DNA from 3 places in the Azospirillum sp. 11R-A genome. Region 3 is predicted to be linked to each of the others. Evidence: riboswitches for the same ligand, from Rfam matches in the RefSeq annotation. Region 3 holds a riboswitch; each other region holds the start of a gene.

Evidence for each region. Region 3 has a riboswitch for manganese ahead of VH569_RS03830 (manganese efflux pump MntP family protein). Riboswitches for the same ligand answer to the same signal wherever they lie in the genome.
Region 1: linked by a shared signal. The riboswitch ahead of VH569_RS30335 (manganese efflux pump MntP family protein) and the one ahead of VH569_RS03830 (manganese efflux pump MntP family protein) in region 3 are both predicted to bind manganese.
Region 2: linked by a shared signal. The riboswitch ahead of VH569_RS29430 (manganese efflux pump MntP family protein) and the one ahead of VH569_RS03830 (manganese efflux pump MntP family protein) in region 3 are both predicted to bind manganese.

Annotation. Positions count from the first base shown of each region.
Region 1 is NZ_JBCEBL010000033.1:71,198-76,359, forward strand. It holds gene VH569_RS30325 (ZIP family metal transporter) at 1-98, shown strand, start outside; gene VH569_RS30330 (MFS transporter) at 400-1,581, opposite strand; gene VH569_RS30335 (manganese efflux pump MntP family protein) at 1,696-2,262, opposite strand; yybP-ykoY riboswitch at 2,341-2,441, opposite strand; gene VH569_RS30340 (SCO family protein) at 2,688-3,314, opposite strand; gene VH569_RS30345 (copper chaperone PCu(A)C) at 3,322-3,777, opposite strand; gene VH569_RS30350 (DsbA family protein) at 3,844-4,482, opposite strand; gene lnt (apolipoprotein N-acyltransferase) at 5,159-5,162, shown strand, end outside.
Region 2 is NZ_JBCEBL010000031.1:32,927-38,088, reverse strand. It holds gene VH569_RS29435 (glycosyltransferase) at 1-1,381, shown strand, start outside; yybP-ykoY riboswitch at 1,563-1,733, shown strand; gene VH569_RS29430 (manganese efflux pump MntP family protein) at 1,735-2,304, shown strand; gene VH569_RS29425 (hypothetical protein) at 2,421-3,113, shown strand; gene VH569_RS29420 (alpha-hydroxy acid oxidase) at 3,185-4,399, opposite strand; gene VH569_RS29415 (hypothetical protein) at 4,517-4,708, opposite strand; gene VH569_RS29410 (nitrate- and nitrite sensing domain-containing protein) at 4,999-5,162, shown strand, end outside.
Region 3 is NZ_JBCEBL010000002.1:41,966-47,127, forward strand. It holds gene VH569_RS03815 (sensor histidine kinase) at 1-342, opposite strand, end outside; gene VH569_RS03820 (urate hydroxylase PuuD) at 539-1,726, shown strand; gene guaD (guanine deaminase) at 1,762-3,108, shown strand; yybP-ykoY riboswitch at 3,135-3,259, shown strand; gene VH569_RS03830 (manganese efflux pump MntP family protein) at 3,342-3,920, shown strand; gene tenA (thiaminase II) at 3,942-4,628, opposite strand; gene VH569_RS03840 (ABC transporter permease) at 4,678-5,162, opposite strand, start outside.

The DNA.
Region 1 (5,162 bases), on a different contig from region 3:
TGCTGACCGAAGCGCATGAGGTACCGGACACGCCGATGATGCCGGTGGCCTTCTTCGTCGGCTTCCTAGGGCTGATTTACCTCGAGGAGTTCCTGTAACGTCAGGATAAATCCCGGTTCGCCCAAACCACCGGTCGGAGCTGTCATCCTGAGCGATGGGCCGGTCGGGTCGGCAGTGGCGGGCGACCGGCGGGTCAGCCTGCGTTCCCGCAGGGTCCCACATTCCGGACAATCTGAGCAGCGTCGCGCAGCGATCCCAACGTACGCCGCTTAGGAATGTCAGAAGCCGGATCGGTTATGTGCGAATTTGAAGATGCGACATCAGGCATTCCCATCACGCTGCGAAGGATGAGCGCCGGACTGCTGGCGCACCCCTTTCGTGCTCTGATCAGCCGGAACGCTAGGCCCTCGCCCGTCGCGGCACGATGGTCAGCAGTCCGACCAGAGCGATCAGCGCGAATGCCGCTCCGGCCAGGAACGTTGCACCCGACCCCACCGCCGTCCATAGCACCCCCGCCACGGTGCTGGCGGCCAACAGGACGATTCCGGTCAGAAGATTGTAGAGGCCGAAGCCTGTTCCCCGAAGGTCTGCGGGCGTTGCATCGGCGACGAAGACCGCGAGCAGGCCTTGGGTGGCGCCCATGTGGAGTCCCCACAGCGCCGCCCCGGCCAGCACAACCGGTGCGGAACCAGCCGACGCAAGAACCAGATCCGCCAGGACGAGCAGGCCGACACCCATGGCCAGCAAGTTGCGCCGGTCCAGCCGGTCGGCTAGACGACCCAGCGGGTAGGCGGAAATCGCGTAGACAAAATTCATGACGATCAGAACCAGCGGCGCGTAGGCATCCTCGACGCCCACACTCTGGGCGCGGAGCAGCAAGAAGGCCTCGCTGAATCGCGCCAGCGTCAGCAGTGATGCAAGCATCACCACGCCCCAGAAGGTCGCGTCCAGCCGCCGCAGCTGACCGCGCCGGATCGGGAAGCGGCGCGGTTCGCCGGACGGTTCCCGGTCGGGCTCGCGCACGCCGAACAGGATCACCGCAACGGCGACGAAGGCCGGGACGACGGCAATCCAGAACACGAGGCGGAAGTTGTCGCCACTCAGGACCATCAGCAGCATGGCAAGTGCGGGGCCGGCGAACGCTCCAACCGTGTCCATCGACTGCCGCAGGCCGAAGGCGGCGCCGCGCAGGTCGGGCGGCGTCACCTCGGCGACCAGCGCGTCGCGCGGCGCCCCGCGAACACCTTTGCCGATGCGGTCGAGGAAGCGGGCGAGCAGCACCGAGGCCAGCGTGTCGGCGAGCGGAAATACCGGTTTGGTCAGGGCGGCCATGCCATAGCCAAGCAGCAGCAAGGGCTTGCGCCGTCCGGCCCAGTCGCTGACCACCCCGGAGAAGACCTTGGTGATGGACGCCGTCGCTTCGGCGATGCCCTCGATGAAGCCCACCGATAGCGCACTGGCGCCGAGGACCGAAACCAGGAACACCGGCAGAAGGCTGTGAATCATCTCCGATGAAACGTCCATGAACAGGCTGACGAAGCCCAGAGCGACGACGCTGCTGGGTATGGAGCGGAGCGACAAAGCTGACCTCGCTGCTTTCGTTCAATACCAGTCAGTGTACCCGTGGTGCGGCAAGCTGCGTCCATCGGAGTGGTGTTGGTCCGATGCTTTCCGACCCGGTCTTCGCCGGGGAGATCAGGCAATCAAGCCCAGATGCTCGACGAGGATCGAGCACCCCAAACCGATCAGCGCCATGCCACCAAGCACCTCCACCACCTTGCCGAAGCGCACGCCCACCGCCTTGCCGATCATCATGCCGATGGTCGTCATCGCAAAGGTGGCAAAGCCGATCGACAAGGCGATGACGATGATGTTGGTGCCGAGGAACGCCAGCGATACGCCGACCGCGGCAGCATCGATGCTGGTGCCGACCGCCGTGGCGACAAGGGCCCAGGGGTTTGAGCGGGAGGCGGCATCGCCCTCGTCTTCCTGGGCCTGGAACCCTTCCCAGACCATCTTGCCGCCGACAAGGCCAAGCAACGCGAATGCGATCCAATGGTCGACGGCAGTGACGAAGCCGGCGGCAGCCAATCCCAACGCCCAGCCGATCAAAGGGGTGACAGCCTCAATGGCACCGAACACCAAACCACCCTTCAGCGCAGCCGGAAAGTTGGGCCGGCGGGATGCACCACGTCCGATGGAAGCGGCGAAAGCATCAGCCGACATGCTGAGCGACAGTACGGCAATCGAGAGAGGGGTCATCGTTGCGTCCGCCGGTCTTGTGAGACAGCGCGTTCGAGAATCCGGCCGGCGCGGATCGTCAAACACACTGGTCTCGCTAGGCAGACGATTGTCCACTGAACGCGCCATGCGCCCTTGAGCGCAAGAATGTTGACGTGTTCCCGGCTGGCTGCCGGAAGCTACTCCCCAATGAGAGCGACATTAACGCTCTACATTTTCATCGTCAATCCCTAGAGAAGAGGTCCGGCATGCCTCTTGGTCCTTCCAACTCAAATATTACATTCGGATTATGGTAGAAATGAAGTGACATTAAAATATCTTCATTTGACAGTGTGCTCTCCTCCTTATGGCGCCCGGCCAGAAACACTCGGCGGTCTCCCCGGCGAAGGGACCTCGTCGTCGGCTTTCCGCAAGTGCGACGGCGCATCCTAATCCGGGCTTGGGTGTCAATGGCTTCCGGCTTCTGCAACGAGCAGTTGTTCGATCTTCCGAGCAGCAACCTCCTCTCCCTCATGGATGGCCAGTGTCGAGCGCAAGCGCGACCGCGAGTCGAGCAGCAGGATGGTCGCACTGTGGTCCATGCTGTACCCCCCGTCCTGCGTCACCTTGCGGACATAGACGCCAAGCCCCTTCAATGCCGCCGCCATCTGATCCGGTGCGCCGGTAACCCCGCGGATACGGGAGTCGAACAGGTCGGTATAGTCCGCCATCACCGCAACGCTGTCGCGCTCCGGATCCACGGTCAGGAACAGCGGTTGGATGGCGTCCCCCCGCGGTCCGAGTGACTGGAGCACACCGGCCAGGTAGGACAGCGAGGTTGGACAGCTGTCGGGGCAGTGGGTGAAGCCGAAGACGATGACCGTCGGACGTCCTTGAAGATCATCGGGAACGAACGGACGTCCCTGTTCGTCCAGAAGTTGCCAGCGGGCGCCTTCGGCCATCGAGCGACCCGGCGCCATCTCGCTACGGGTCTCTACACTTGCGGGTTGCCGCCCAGCCAGAACATAGACGGCTATAAGGGCAACACCGGCTACCACACAGAGGGTGGCGCGGATTCGGCGGAGCAGGGTCATGGCGTGGTCATTCCGGTCCCATGGCGCCGGCGCGCCCGACAGTGACCGGAACGGAAACCGTCCCCGCCTGCTCGAAGGTAACGCTCAGGATGAAGGACTGGCCCGGATTCAGGCCGCCTTTCAAATCCATCAGCATGATGTGGGTTCCACCAGGCTTCAACTCCAGCACTCCGGCGGCGGGAACGCTCAGGGAATTTTCCTCCACCATGCGCGAGACGTCGCCTTCCTGCATGGTCTGGTGCGGCATCGCATGTCCGGCAACTGTGGTTTCCAGGGCCAAGATCCGGTCGGGCCGCGCACCGGTGTTGCGAATGGTGAAATAGACGGCGCCGGTCTTCGCGGAGGGAATGGTCGCACGCGCCCAGGCACGCTCGACCGAAAGATCGCCGACGCTCACCGGCGCGGCGCCGGCCAGGCCGGTCAGGCTGAGGATGATGGTGCCAGCCATGAGGATGGTCTTCATCGTCGATGTTCCTATGTGCAAGTTGACGGGAAGAGAAGGCGGCCTGCCAGCCGACCTTGGCGCCGTTCAGGGTTTCGGCAGCAAGGGCTCCACGGCTTTCCGGAACTCCTCGAACTGCAGAACCCCTTTGTAGGTCTTGCCGCCGATCACGAAGGAGGGCGTGGAGTCGACGCCGTGGAACCGTTCGGCCCCCATGCGCGACTGCAGGATGGCATCCTGCAGGGCTTGGTCGTTCCGGCACTTCTCGACAGCGGTGCGCGACAGACCGGCAACGCTGCCGATCCGTGTGAGAGCTTCCACCGGATCCGCGGCGTGCGCCCACCCGTCCTGGCTGGAAAAAAGAACCTCCAACAGGGGAAAGTAGCGCTCCTGCGTCACACAGCGGGCCAGGGTGGCGGCCTCCAGCCCGATACGATCGAGGGGAAAGTCCCGGTAGACGATGCGAATCTTGCCAGTTTCGACCAGTTCCTTTTTCACCTGCGGCAGCACCGAGTTGTGGAAGGTGGCGCAATGGTGGCAGGTCAGCGATGCGTATTCGATCACCTCGACCGGCGCTTTGGGGTCTCCCAGCACCCGCTCGTAAGGGACTGGCTGCGGCTGGACTGGATTGGCCGATGCCTGCGCCGAAGCGGCTTCAGCAAATACCCAGGCCATCAAGGGGGCGGCAAACATAATGGCGGCACGGACTGCGCGGCTGCAAAGCATGATTCGGACCTTCCGTTTGACGAACGGCGGAGACGGCGGGCGGCGGGCCGTCCAAAGTAGCTGGAATATGCGGAGAGGCCATATGGCCCGATCCAGGGGTGGGCTGTCGCCCGGATCCCGGACGTTCAGACGGCGACCCGGATGGGCGGGCGCTGACCGGGAGCGAACGAGCGGCCCTTATCAGGGTCGGATGGCATGGGACGGAAAGGGGATGCCATGACGATGGTCGGCGCGGTCACCTTCTGCCAAGCGGGCAGCACCAGGCAGGCCCCGCCATGGCTGCAGGCGACGACCAATCCGCTTTCGCTGCGTTCCGCGCTGCTACTGCCGGAGGGGCAGTCCTCCGGACAGCATATCAACGTCGCTCCCCCTGCCGCATCCGGCCTCAGGGATTGCCCAGAGAGCGGAAGGACCAATCCAAACACGAAGCCCAGGAGCAGCAGGACAGGGGTGAGGCGGCGAAATCTGATCATCGCACCGATGATATCCTGCACAGCCGCATGCGAACAACCGTCAACGGAACGGCGGCGAGCGTGGAAAACCTCTTGCTTCTCCAGCGGCTGGAGCATGCACCGTGCCTTGTACCGATCATATGGACCACGGATGGGGCGAACGTGTCGACAGGTTCATTCCGCAAAGAGTCACATGGGAAGCGGTGCTCCGAATGACACGCGTCATGC
Region 2 (5,162 bases), on a different contig from region 3:
CGCGCTGGCCGCGATCACCGGCGATCTGCGCCGCTATGACGAGCTGCTCGACCTGATCGAACCCGAGTTCGCGTGCCCGGATCTCGACCGTTTGCTTCACATCTACTGCTGCATGGGCCGCCAGCTTTTCCTGATGCGCATGGACGGGGCGAGCCGGCCCGGTTTCTTCGAGGACAGGCTGTTTCCCCACTATACCCGCCTGATCGGCGCGATCCGCGACCGGCTCGGCATCGCGCCGCGGCCCCGCCCGGCGGGCAACCCGGCCACCGGGCGGGTCGTGCTGGTGACGAACCAGTTTCTGTCGCTGCGCCACCAGCCGTCGCGCGACCTGCTGTCCTATGCCGCGGTTCTGGAGGAACGCTGCGGCCGGGAGGTGGTGATTCTCAACACCAACATCATGCCCGCCGACATCCACAGCCTGTTCGTGCCGTCCTTCGCGTCCTCCGTGGAGCCGGCCTTCGACGGCAAGCAGGTGATCGAGGCGGACGGCCGCACTTTCCGGATGCTGTCCTCGACCGGCCGCGGGCTGAGCCGGGACAAGATCGACTGGTTCCTGCGCGCGGTCGACTGGCACGACCCGGACGTGGTGGTGTCGCTGGGCGGATCGGTCATCGTCGCCGACCTGCTGGCGGCGGTGCGCCCCGCCCTGTGCATCCCCACCACCAGCGGGGCAACGCCGTCGCTGGCCGGCATCGTGCTGGATTTCGGCGGTGGCAGCCGGCCGGCGAGCGGTCCGCTCGCTGCGTCGTGGCGGCCTTTCCGCTTTCTGCATTCGCTGATCGGTGCGCCGGAACCGGATGGGACGGCGCCTTCCAGGGCGGCCAGCCGGGCCGGCTACGGCCTGCCGGACGATGCCTTCCTGTGTCTGGTGATCGGCAACCGGCTGGACGAGGAGGCCGACGGCTCCTTCCTTGCGATGCTGGACTCCCTCATCGACCGTGCGCCCCGGGTGGCGGTGGCCTTCGCCGGCGAAGCGGGGGCGCTGCCCGGGCGTCTGCAAGGATCGCGGCATGCAGGGCGCCTGTTCCACCTGGGCTATGTGACCGACATGGCCGATCTGATGCGAACGGCCGACGCCTATGTGAATCCGCAGCGCACCGGCGGTGGCGCGAGCGCCGCCGAGGCGCTGGCTGCCGGCGTTGTCCCGGTTTCGCTGCCGGTCGGCGACGTATCGGCCGTCATCGGCGCCCGGTTCGTCGTGCCCGATTATGCCGCCGCCGTGGAGCGGCTCGCCCTGCTGGCCGGCGATCCGGCCATTTTCGCCGAGGCGGCCGCCGGAGCCCGGAGCCGGGGGGCGGGGCGTGCCGATCCGGCGGAAGCCGCGGCGGCCCTGTCGCGCTACCTGGACGAAGCCGTCTCGGTGCATTGGCCCTGCCCGTGACCGACGGCGTGACGACGCCAAGGGTTCATAGCCAGGGCTATAGAATGAAATATTTGTAATTCGACAGTAATGGCCAAAGCATCCCCGCCTCGGGGTGTAGATGGTGGCCGTCCTGAAAGTGCAATTGGCCGTTCGCCTCGGCGGTTGACGCCCAATGACTGTCGATATATGGTCGCCGCAGTTGGGGAGTAGCTTCCGGCGCCTCGCCGGGAACGTGTCAACATTCTTGCGCCCGCTGCGGTGCATGGCACGTTCAGCGGACAGTCGTCTGCCTAGCGAGACCAGTGTGCCCGAGGGTCCGCGCCGGCCGGATTTCGGACATGCTGTCTCATGTGTCCGGCAGGATCCGCTCCGTGACTCCTCTTTCAATCGCGGTACTGTCGCTCAGCATGTCGGCCGACGCCTTCGCCGCCTCAATCGGCCGTGGCGCGTCGCAGCGCCCCAGCGTCGCCGTCGCCCTGAAGGGCGGGCTGGTGTTCGGCGTGGTCGAGGCCATCACGCCGCTGGTCGGCTGGGCGCTCGGGCTGGCCGCCGCCAGCTATGTCGCCGCCGTCGACCATTGGATCGCCTTCCTGCTGCTGGGCGTGGTCGGCGGCAAGATGGTCTGGGAGGGTTTCCAGCCGGAAAGCGACGACGCCAGAGAGCGCGCGCGCCGCGCCAGCCCGTGGACTCTGGTCGCCACCGCGGTCGGCACCAGCATCGATGCGGCAGCGGTCGGCGTCTCGCTGGCCTTTCTCGGGTCCGACATCGTCACCATTGCCCTGTCCATCGGCTTCGCCACCTTCGCGATGACCACCATCGGCATGCTGATCGGCCGGGCCGTCGGCCATCGCATGGGCAAGATCGTCGAAGTGCTCGGTGGACTGGCGCTGATCGCGCTCGGCACCTCGATCCTGGTCGAGCATCTCGGCCTGTTCGCCTGACCGGGAGCGGTGGGGAGCGACGACGAGAGGTGATGCGCGAAATGAAAATAATCCTATAAACCGGGAAAATTTCTTATAGGCTTGCCGCGTGTTTTTTTCAACCGCGGAGCCTTGCCATGCCCCTCGACAGCCGCAGCTTTACCAACGACCGGTTCCCCCGCTGGGCCGAAGAGCCGCCGACCCCTGCCGAAGGCTCGCTGGTCCCCGGTTCGCAGTTCCATGAGGAGCAATGGATCATGGCCGCCGGCATGCTGGCCCGCGGCAACAGCTTCCTCCAGGTCTCGCGCGCCATGGGGTGCAGCCGCACCACGCTGTGGCGGGCCTATTACGGCTCCAAGGATTTCCGTCACAGGGTCTGGTGGGAAAGGCAGGCGCTGAACCGCGAGGCGGAACTGCGCCTGTCCTCCCTGCGGGTGCTGGTGGCCGAGCAGATCGAGCGGCTGGTCACCTCGGGCGATCCCGCCACCGTGCGCTGGCTGGCCGAACGGCTCGGCCTCATCCCCGGCCTCGGGACCGCCCGCACCGCCTCGCGGGACAGTCGGGAGGTGGGGGCGGAGGAGGGGCCGCGGGCGCCCCGTCCGGAAGACCCGCCCGCCGTCACCGTCCCCGAACTCGACGACGACCTTCCCGGGGCCATCCGCGAACGCTGCCCGCCCAGTCCGGAACTGGTCGCCGCCGTCGTCGCTCAGCCTGAGGCCGAGGGGCCGACGGGCGTCTTCCCCTGGACCGTCAACCAGTACGAGGAGTATCCCAACCTCAACCCCGGCCCGGTGAGCCGCCGCGCCGCCGGCCCCTTTGGCCGGCGGTAGATGGAACATGCGGCGGATTCTGTTCCACGCCGTTCCATCCCGCCGCCGGCCAGGACGGAGGCACCCCCCGGTCAGACCGCGAAATTAGGCTTTCCCGCCAGGATGTTGGAGGTCACGTGCCGGATGTCGCGCAGGCCGCACATCGCCATGGTCACGTCCATCTCCTTGCGGATGATCTCCAGGCACTGGGCCACACCGGCTTCGCCGCCGGCCCCCAGCCCATAGAGGAAGGCGCGGCCGATGAAGGTGCCCTTGGCGCCCAGCGCCAGCGCCTTGACCACGTCCTGGCCGGAGCGGATGCCGCCGTCCATCAGCACCTCGATGCGGTCGCCCACCGCCTCGACGATGGCCGGCAAGGCGGAGATGGACGAGATGGCGCCGTCAAGCTGCCGCCCGCCATGGTTGGAGACGATCAGCGCGTCGGCACCGCTGTCCGCCGCCATCACCGCGTCTTCCGGGTCGAGGATGCCCTTCAGGATCAGCTTGCCGCCCCAGCGGTCCTTGATGCGGCGCACGTCGTCCCAGTTCAGCGTCGGATCGAACTGCTCCGCCGTCCAGGACGACAGCGACGACAGGTTGCTGACCCCGGTGGCGTGGCCGACGATGTTGCGGAAGGTGCGGCGGTGGGTCCGCAGCATGTTGATCGACCAGCGCGGCTTGGTCGCCATGTCCAGGATGTTGCCGACGGTCAGCTTCGGCGGGGTGGACAGCCCGTTCCTGATGTCCTTGTGGCGCTGGCCGAGGATCTGGAGGTCGAGCGTCAGCACCAGCGCCGAACAGCCCGCCGCCTTGGCGCGGTCGATCAGCTTGTCGATGAAGGTGCGGTCGCGCATGACGTAGAGCTGGAACCAGAAGGGCTTGTCGGTGTTCTCCGCCACGTCCTCGATGGAGCAGATGCTCATCGTCGACAGGGTGAAGGGCACGCCGGCCTTGGCCGCGGCGCGGGCGGCCAGGATCTCGCCGTCGGCATGCTGCATGCCGGTCAGGCCGGTCGGGGCCAGCGCCACCGGCATCGCCACCGGCTGGCCGACCATGGTGCTGGCCAGCGTCCGGTTGGTCATGTCAACCGCCACGCGCTGGCGCAGCTTGATCCGGCCGAAGTCGGACTCGTTGGCGCGATAGGTCGACTCCGTGTAGGAGCCGGAATCCGCGTAATCGTAGAACATCCGCGGCACGCGCCATTCCGCCAGCTGCCGCAGATCCTCGATGCAGGTGACGGGCCGGTCGGTGAACAGGTTCGCCCAGCGCGACGGCGGCCGCGAGGAGGGCATGCGAACGGAGGTCATGGGGCGTGTCTCAACGGTTGCGCGCGAAACGGAAGGGCGTCGATTTGGCCACTCCGTCCGCACACCGTCAAGCCATGGCTGCGGCGACGCTGCCCTTTTGCCTTGCTGTCCCGGCGCTCAGCGCGCCGGCTTCGACCTGGGCTTCGGTTTCGACGGCTTGGCCTTCGGCGGCGTCATCATGGCCTTGAACATCGCCGTCTGGGCTGCCGACTGGTTGCGCCGGGCCGCCGACATCGCCGCGGTGGTCCACATGCCGCTGGCGCGGTTGGCCCAGGACAGCCACGCGCTCATGAAGGGATTCTTGGTCATCGTGGAAGCGACTCCGGAATGGGGGATACCGACGACAACAGCGCCGGGACCCCCGATGTTGCACTGCACAGTGTTGCGGCAGCCGCCCGCCCAAATTTTCGGCGAACCTGCCGATTCTTGGGCAGATTCGTGAAGGCCGGGCAGCCCTGTTCAGCGGAGGAAGTCCTTATCCCCGCAAGGGGAGAGGGGCTTTTTTGCGGGCATATCCCTGGCATATCCATTGCTTGTACAGGCCCAGGGGCCGGGCGACGTCGGGGGGAACAGGCTGGATGGGTATGGAGCGCGATGCCATGAAGAGTGGAACCAGCGCCGCCGCGGCGCGCTTCCTGCGCACCGCCAAGCTGTGCCGCATCCGCGATGTCGAACAGCTTCTGGGGGTCAGCGCTCTGGTGCGCGACCTCAGCGCCCTGATCCACGCCCTGCAGAAGGAACGCGGCGCCTCATCGATCTATCT
Region 3 (5,162 bases):
GAGACGGTCGACGATGTGCATCTCGCCGGCATCGTCGTCGGCCAGTTCGTGCAGCCGGGCGATGGTGGCGTCCACCGCCGCGACCGCCGCCTCGTAGGGCTTGAGATATTGGCGGTCCTCGGTCAGCAGGTAGCCGCGCTGTCCGATCTCGGCATCCTGCAACTGGCTGAGCAGTGTTCCGGCGGCGACGCGCAGGGCCGTTATCCGGCTGACGGAACGGGAATATCGCTGCGTGCTGTCCGCCAGCCATCCCGACATCATGATGATCGCCAGCAGCGCGAAGGCGGCGGCGAGCAGCATCAGAAGGGCACGGCGGGTGACGGTGCTGCCGGACGTGGGCATCGCGGAGAGCCGTGCGGTGCGGGGAAGGGTAAGCCCCTCTACCAATTCGCAGGAGGGTTGGCAACCGGCAGCGCGGTCGGCACCCTTCCATCTTTCGTCATTTTTTGAAGCTGTTGGGACGGACGAATGGTTTTCCGCAGCTGCACACTGGCCTTACAGTCAAGCCATCGACCTGACCGGAAGGAGCGTGCGCGCGATGGAGCCCATCCTGTGGGAATGGATCAACGCCCTGGCGCGGTGGCTGCACGTCATCACCGCCATCGCCTGGATCGGATCGTCCTTCTATTTCATCCATCTCGACGCCTCGCTGCGCCGCCGGGCAGGGGCGCCGGCCGGGACGGCGGGCGACGCCTGGCAGATTCACGGCGGCGGCTTCTACCACATGACCAAATACATGGTCGCGCCGCCGCAGCTGCCGGAGGATCTGACCTGGTTCAAGTGGGAATCCTACGCGACGTGGCTCAGCGGCTTCTTCCTGATGTGCGTGCTTTATTACCGCGGCGCCGACCTGTTCCTGATCGACCAGGATGTGCTGGCGCTCAGCCATTGGCAGGCGGTGGCGATCAGCGTCGGTGCGCTGGTGGCGGGCTGGGTCGCCTATGACCTGATGTGCAAGTCGCCGCTCGGCCGCAACGACGGGGCGTTGGCTGTCGCCGGCTTCGTCATGCTGGTGGCGACAGCCTGGGGCATGACGAAGATCTTCAGCGGGCGCGGCGCCATGTTGCAGGTCGGCGCCCTGATGGCGACGATGATGGCCTGCAACGTCTTCATGCTGATCATCCCCAACCAGCGCAAGACGGTGGCCGCCATGCTGCGCGGCGAGACGCCGGACCCGTCGCTGGGCAAGAAGGCCAAGCAGCGCTCGCTGCACAACAACTACCTGACCCTGCCGGTCGTCTTCCTGATGCTTTCCAACCATTACCCGCTGGTCAGCTCCACCCGCTACAACTGGGTGATGGTGGCGCTGGTCCTGGTGGTCGGCACGGCGATCCGCCATTTCTTCAACAGCCGCCATGCCGGCAAGCCGACGCCCTGGTGGACCTGGGGGGTCGCCGTCGCCGGCATGCTGGGCTGCATCTGGCTGAGCACCATGGGGCCGGCGACGGCCGACACGGCCGCGGCGGCGGCGGTGAAGGTCGGCTTCGCCCAGGTGGAGGAAATCGTCGCCACCCGATGCAGCATGTGCCATGCGGCCCAGCCGGTGTGGGAGGGCATCGCCACCCCGCCGCGCGGCGTCGTGCTGGAGGGCGACGGCATCCGCCGCCATGCCGAGCAGATCCGCCTGCAAGCCGGCTACAGCAGCGCCATGCCCCCCGCCAACATCACCGGAATCACCCCGCAGGAGCGGGCGGTGTTGGCGGCGTGGGCCGGGGACATTAAGTAACCCTCCCTCACAGCACTCCATCGAACCGGACCCCCATGCCCGACCAGTCTATCGCTGCCCCCGTTTCCGCCGCCATCCGTGGGCGCCTGCTCAGCTTCCATCGCGCGCCCGCCGGGCCGGGCGATATGGATTGCCTGACCTATCGTGAGGACGGGCTGCTGCTGGTCGGGGCGGACGGGCGGATTCTGGAGACCGGCGACTGGGACGACCTGCGCGGCCGGGTTCCGGACGGGGTGGCGGTCGACGACCACAGCGGCAAGCTGGTGCTGCCGGGCTTCATCGACACCCACATCCATTTCCCGCAGACCCAGGTCATCGCCTCCTACGGCGCCCAGCTGCTCGACTGGCTGGAGAAATACACCTTCATCGAAGAGCAGCGCTTCGCCGACCCGGCCCATGCCGCCGCCAACGCATCCTTCTTCATGGACGAGCTGCTTCGCAACGGCACGACCACGGCGGTGGTCTACGGCTCGGCCCACCCGCAGTCGGTCGATGCCCTGTTCGCCGAGGCCGAGGCGCGTGGCGCCGGGCTGATCGCCGGCAAGGTGATGATGGACCGCCATGCGCCCGCCGCCCTGACCGATACGGCCGACAGCAGCTACCGCGACGGCAAGGACCTGATCGGCCGCTGGCATGGGACCGGGCGGCAGCGCTATGCCGTGACGCCGCGCTTCGCCATCACCTCGACGGAGGCGCAGCTGGAGGCGGCCGGCGCGCTGCTGCGCGAGCATCCCGGTGTCCATATGCAGACCCATCTGTCGGAGAACACCGACGAGATCGCCGAGGTGCGCCGGCTGTTCCCCGGCGCGCGCGACTACACCGACGTCTATGACCGCTTCGGGCTGCTGGGGCCGACCTCGCTGTTCGGCCACTGCATCCATCTGTCGGACGCGGAGATGTCCCGTTTGTCGGAGAGCGGCTCGGTCGCCGTCTTCTGCCCGACCAGCAACCTGTTCATCGGCAGCGGCCTGTTCGACCTCGACGCCCTGTCGAAGCCGGAGCGGCCGGTGCGCACCGCCATCGCCACCGATGTCGGCGGCGGCACCAGCTATTCCATGCTGCGCACGGCGGCGGAGGCCTACAAGGTGCTGCAACTGCGGCGCCAGAACCTGCCGGCGCTCGCCGCCTTGCACTGGATGACCCGCGGCAATGCCGAAGCGCTGGGCATGGCCGGCGAGATCGGCAGCCTGGAGCCCGGCCGCTGGGCCGACCTCGTCGTGCTCGATCCCGCCGCGACGCCGGCTATGCGACATCGCATGAAGGCGGTGGACGGCGATCTGGAGGAGGAACTGTTCATCCAGGTGACGCTGGGCGACGACCGCTCGGTGGCCGCCACCTACCTGCGCGGCCGCAATTCGCACCTGCGGCAAACCGGCGCTTGACCCAAGCCCCTAGTCCCTGTAGGACTTCCGCCGTCATTGGGGAGTAGCCACCCGCCGGCAGCGATCCGGTGGGGTTCGCGTCAACAGACTTGGATGGTTCCGGCCTCCGGCCGTTACCGCCATGGCGCGCACGGCGACCAGAGGGTCGACCCGGCGAGACCAGTGGATCGGACATCTCCGCGGCCAGCCGGAGTCCGCCCGATTCCACTGTGTTGTCTGGCCCGGGAATAGCCATGATCGCCACGTCCCTCGCGCTCGCTTTCAGCCTTTCGATGGATAGCTTTGCCGCCGCCCTCGGCCGCGGGGCCTGTTCGCGCCGTGCCGGTTTGCCGGAGGCGGTGCGGGTGGGTGCCGCCTTCGGCGTCTGCCAGTTCGCCATGCCGCTGGTCGGCTGGGGTATCGGCATCGCCTTCGCCAGCTTGGTAGAGTCGGTCGATCACTGGATCGCCTTCGGCCTGCTGCTGGCGGTCGGCGGAGCGATGCTGCGCAACGCCATCATGGACGGCGAGGATGAGGGCGAGGAGGATTGCGGCCCGGTGCGCAGCGTGCGCGCCGAATGGCTGGCCCTGCTGACCACCGCCGTCGCCACCAGCATCGACGCCGCCGCCGTGGGGGCGGGGCTGGCGCTGGTCGATGTCGACATGGTGACGACCTCGGCGCTGATCGGCGTGGTGACCTTTGCCGTGGCCTTCGGCGGCGTGCTGATCGGCAAGGCCGCCGGCAACCATCTGGGACGCTGGGCGGAAATGGCCGGCGGTGTGGTGCTGATCGGGCTGGGCGCGAAGATCCTGCTGGAGCACACGATGGGGTGAGGAGGCGCCGAGGCTCCCCTCTCATCCCGCCAAGGTCATCCCCATCTCCCAGAAATCCGCTTCCAACCGGGACGCCTGCCGGAAGATGGTCAGCAGCCGGGGGAAGCGCGCTTCGGTCATGCCGTCGGCCGCCAGACGGTCGAGATTTTCCCGCGCCGCTCGCGCCACCTCCTGATAGGCATCGCCGGCATATTCGGCGATCCAGACGCGATAGGGGTTGGCGTCGTCGAGCGCGCCCGGCAGGGCAGCCAGCCGGCGGCCGATCTCGGCATAGCCGATGATGCAGGGGCTGAGCGCGACATGCAGGTCCAGCAGGTCGCCGCGCAGGCCGGTTTCCAGCACGTAGCGGGTGTAAGCCATCGTCGCCTTGGACTCCGCCGCCTGCTCCAGCTCGGCGGCCGGCAGGCCCCAGCCGGCGCACAGGCCGACATGCAGGTCCATCTCCATGTCGAGGATCGCCTTCAGCCCGTTCAGCGACGCCCGCATCTCGCGCAGGTCGCGGCCCTTGTAGATGGCGAGCGCATAGGCGCGGGCGAAATGGATCAGGAACAGGTAATCCTGCACCAGATAATGACGGAAGCATTCCTGCGGCAGCGTCCCGTCGCCCATCCCGCGAACGAAGGCATGGTCGACATAGGCCGACCAGTCCGGCCGCGCCCCGGCGACGAGCCGGTTGAACAGGTCGGGGGTGGAGGAGGACGGGGTCATGGCGGCTGTCTCCGGTGCGGCTGACGGAATTGGGCGGACACTCTACCCGCTATTCGCCGGTTTGCAGCAAGGCCCCGCGCACCCGCGCTTGGTGGAAGGCATAGAGGAACACGGCGATGCCGCCCGCCATGTAGACCATGTTCAGTCCGACCGCCCAGGCCAGATGGTCCCAGCGCAGCGTGCCGTCGAACACCAGCGCCCGCATGCCCTCGAACACATGGGCGGAGGGCAGGGCGAGCGCCACCGGCTGGAGCCAGGCCGGCAAGACCGACACCGGGTAATAGACCGCGCTGACCGGGGCCAGCATGAAGACGACGATCCAGGCCAGCCCCTCCGCCCCCATGCCGTAGCGCAGGATCAGCGCCACGATCAGCAGCCCCAGCGACCAGCCCAACACGATCAAATTGGCGAAGAAGGCGGCGAGCGGCAGGCCGAGAGCAAAGACCGAATAGCCGAAGAAGGGAATCGCCAGCGCCGCCGCCGGCAGCACGCCGATCAGGGTGCGCAGCAGGCTCATTGTCATCAGCGCCGTCA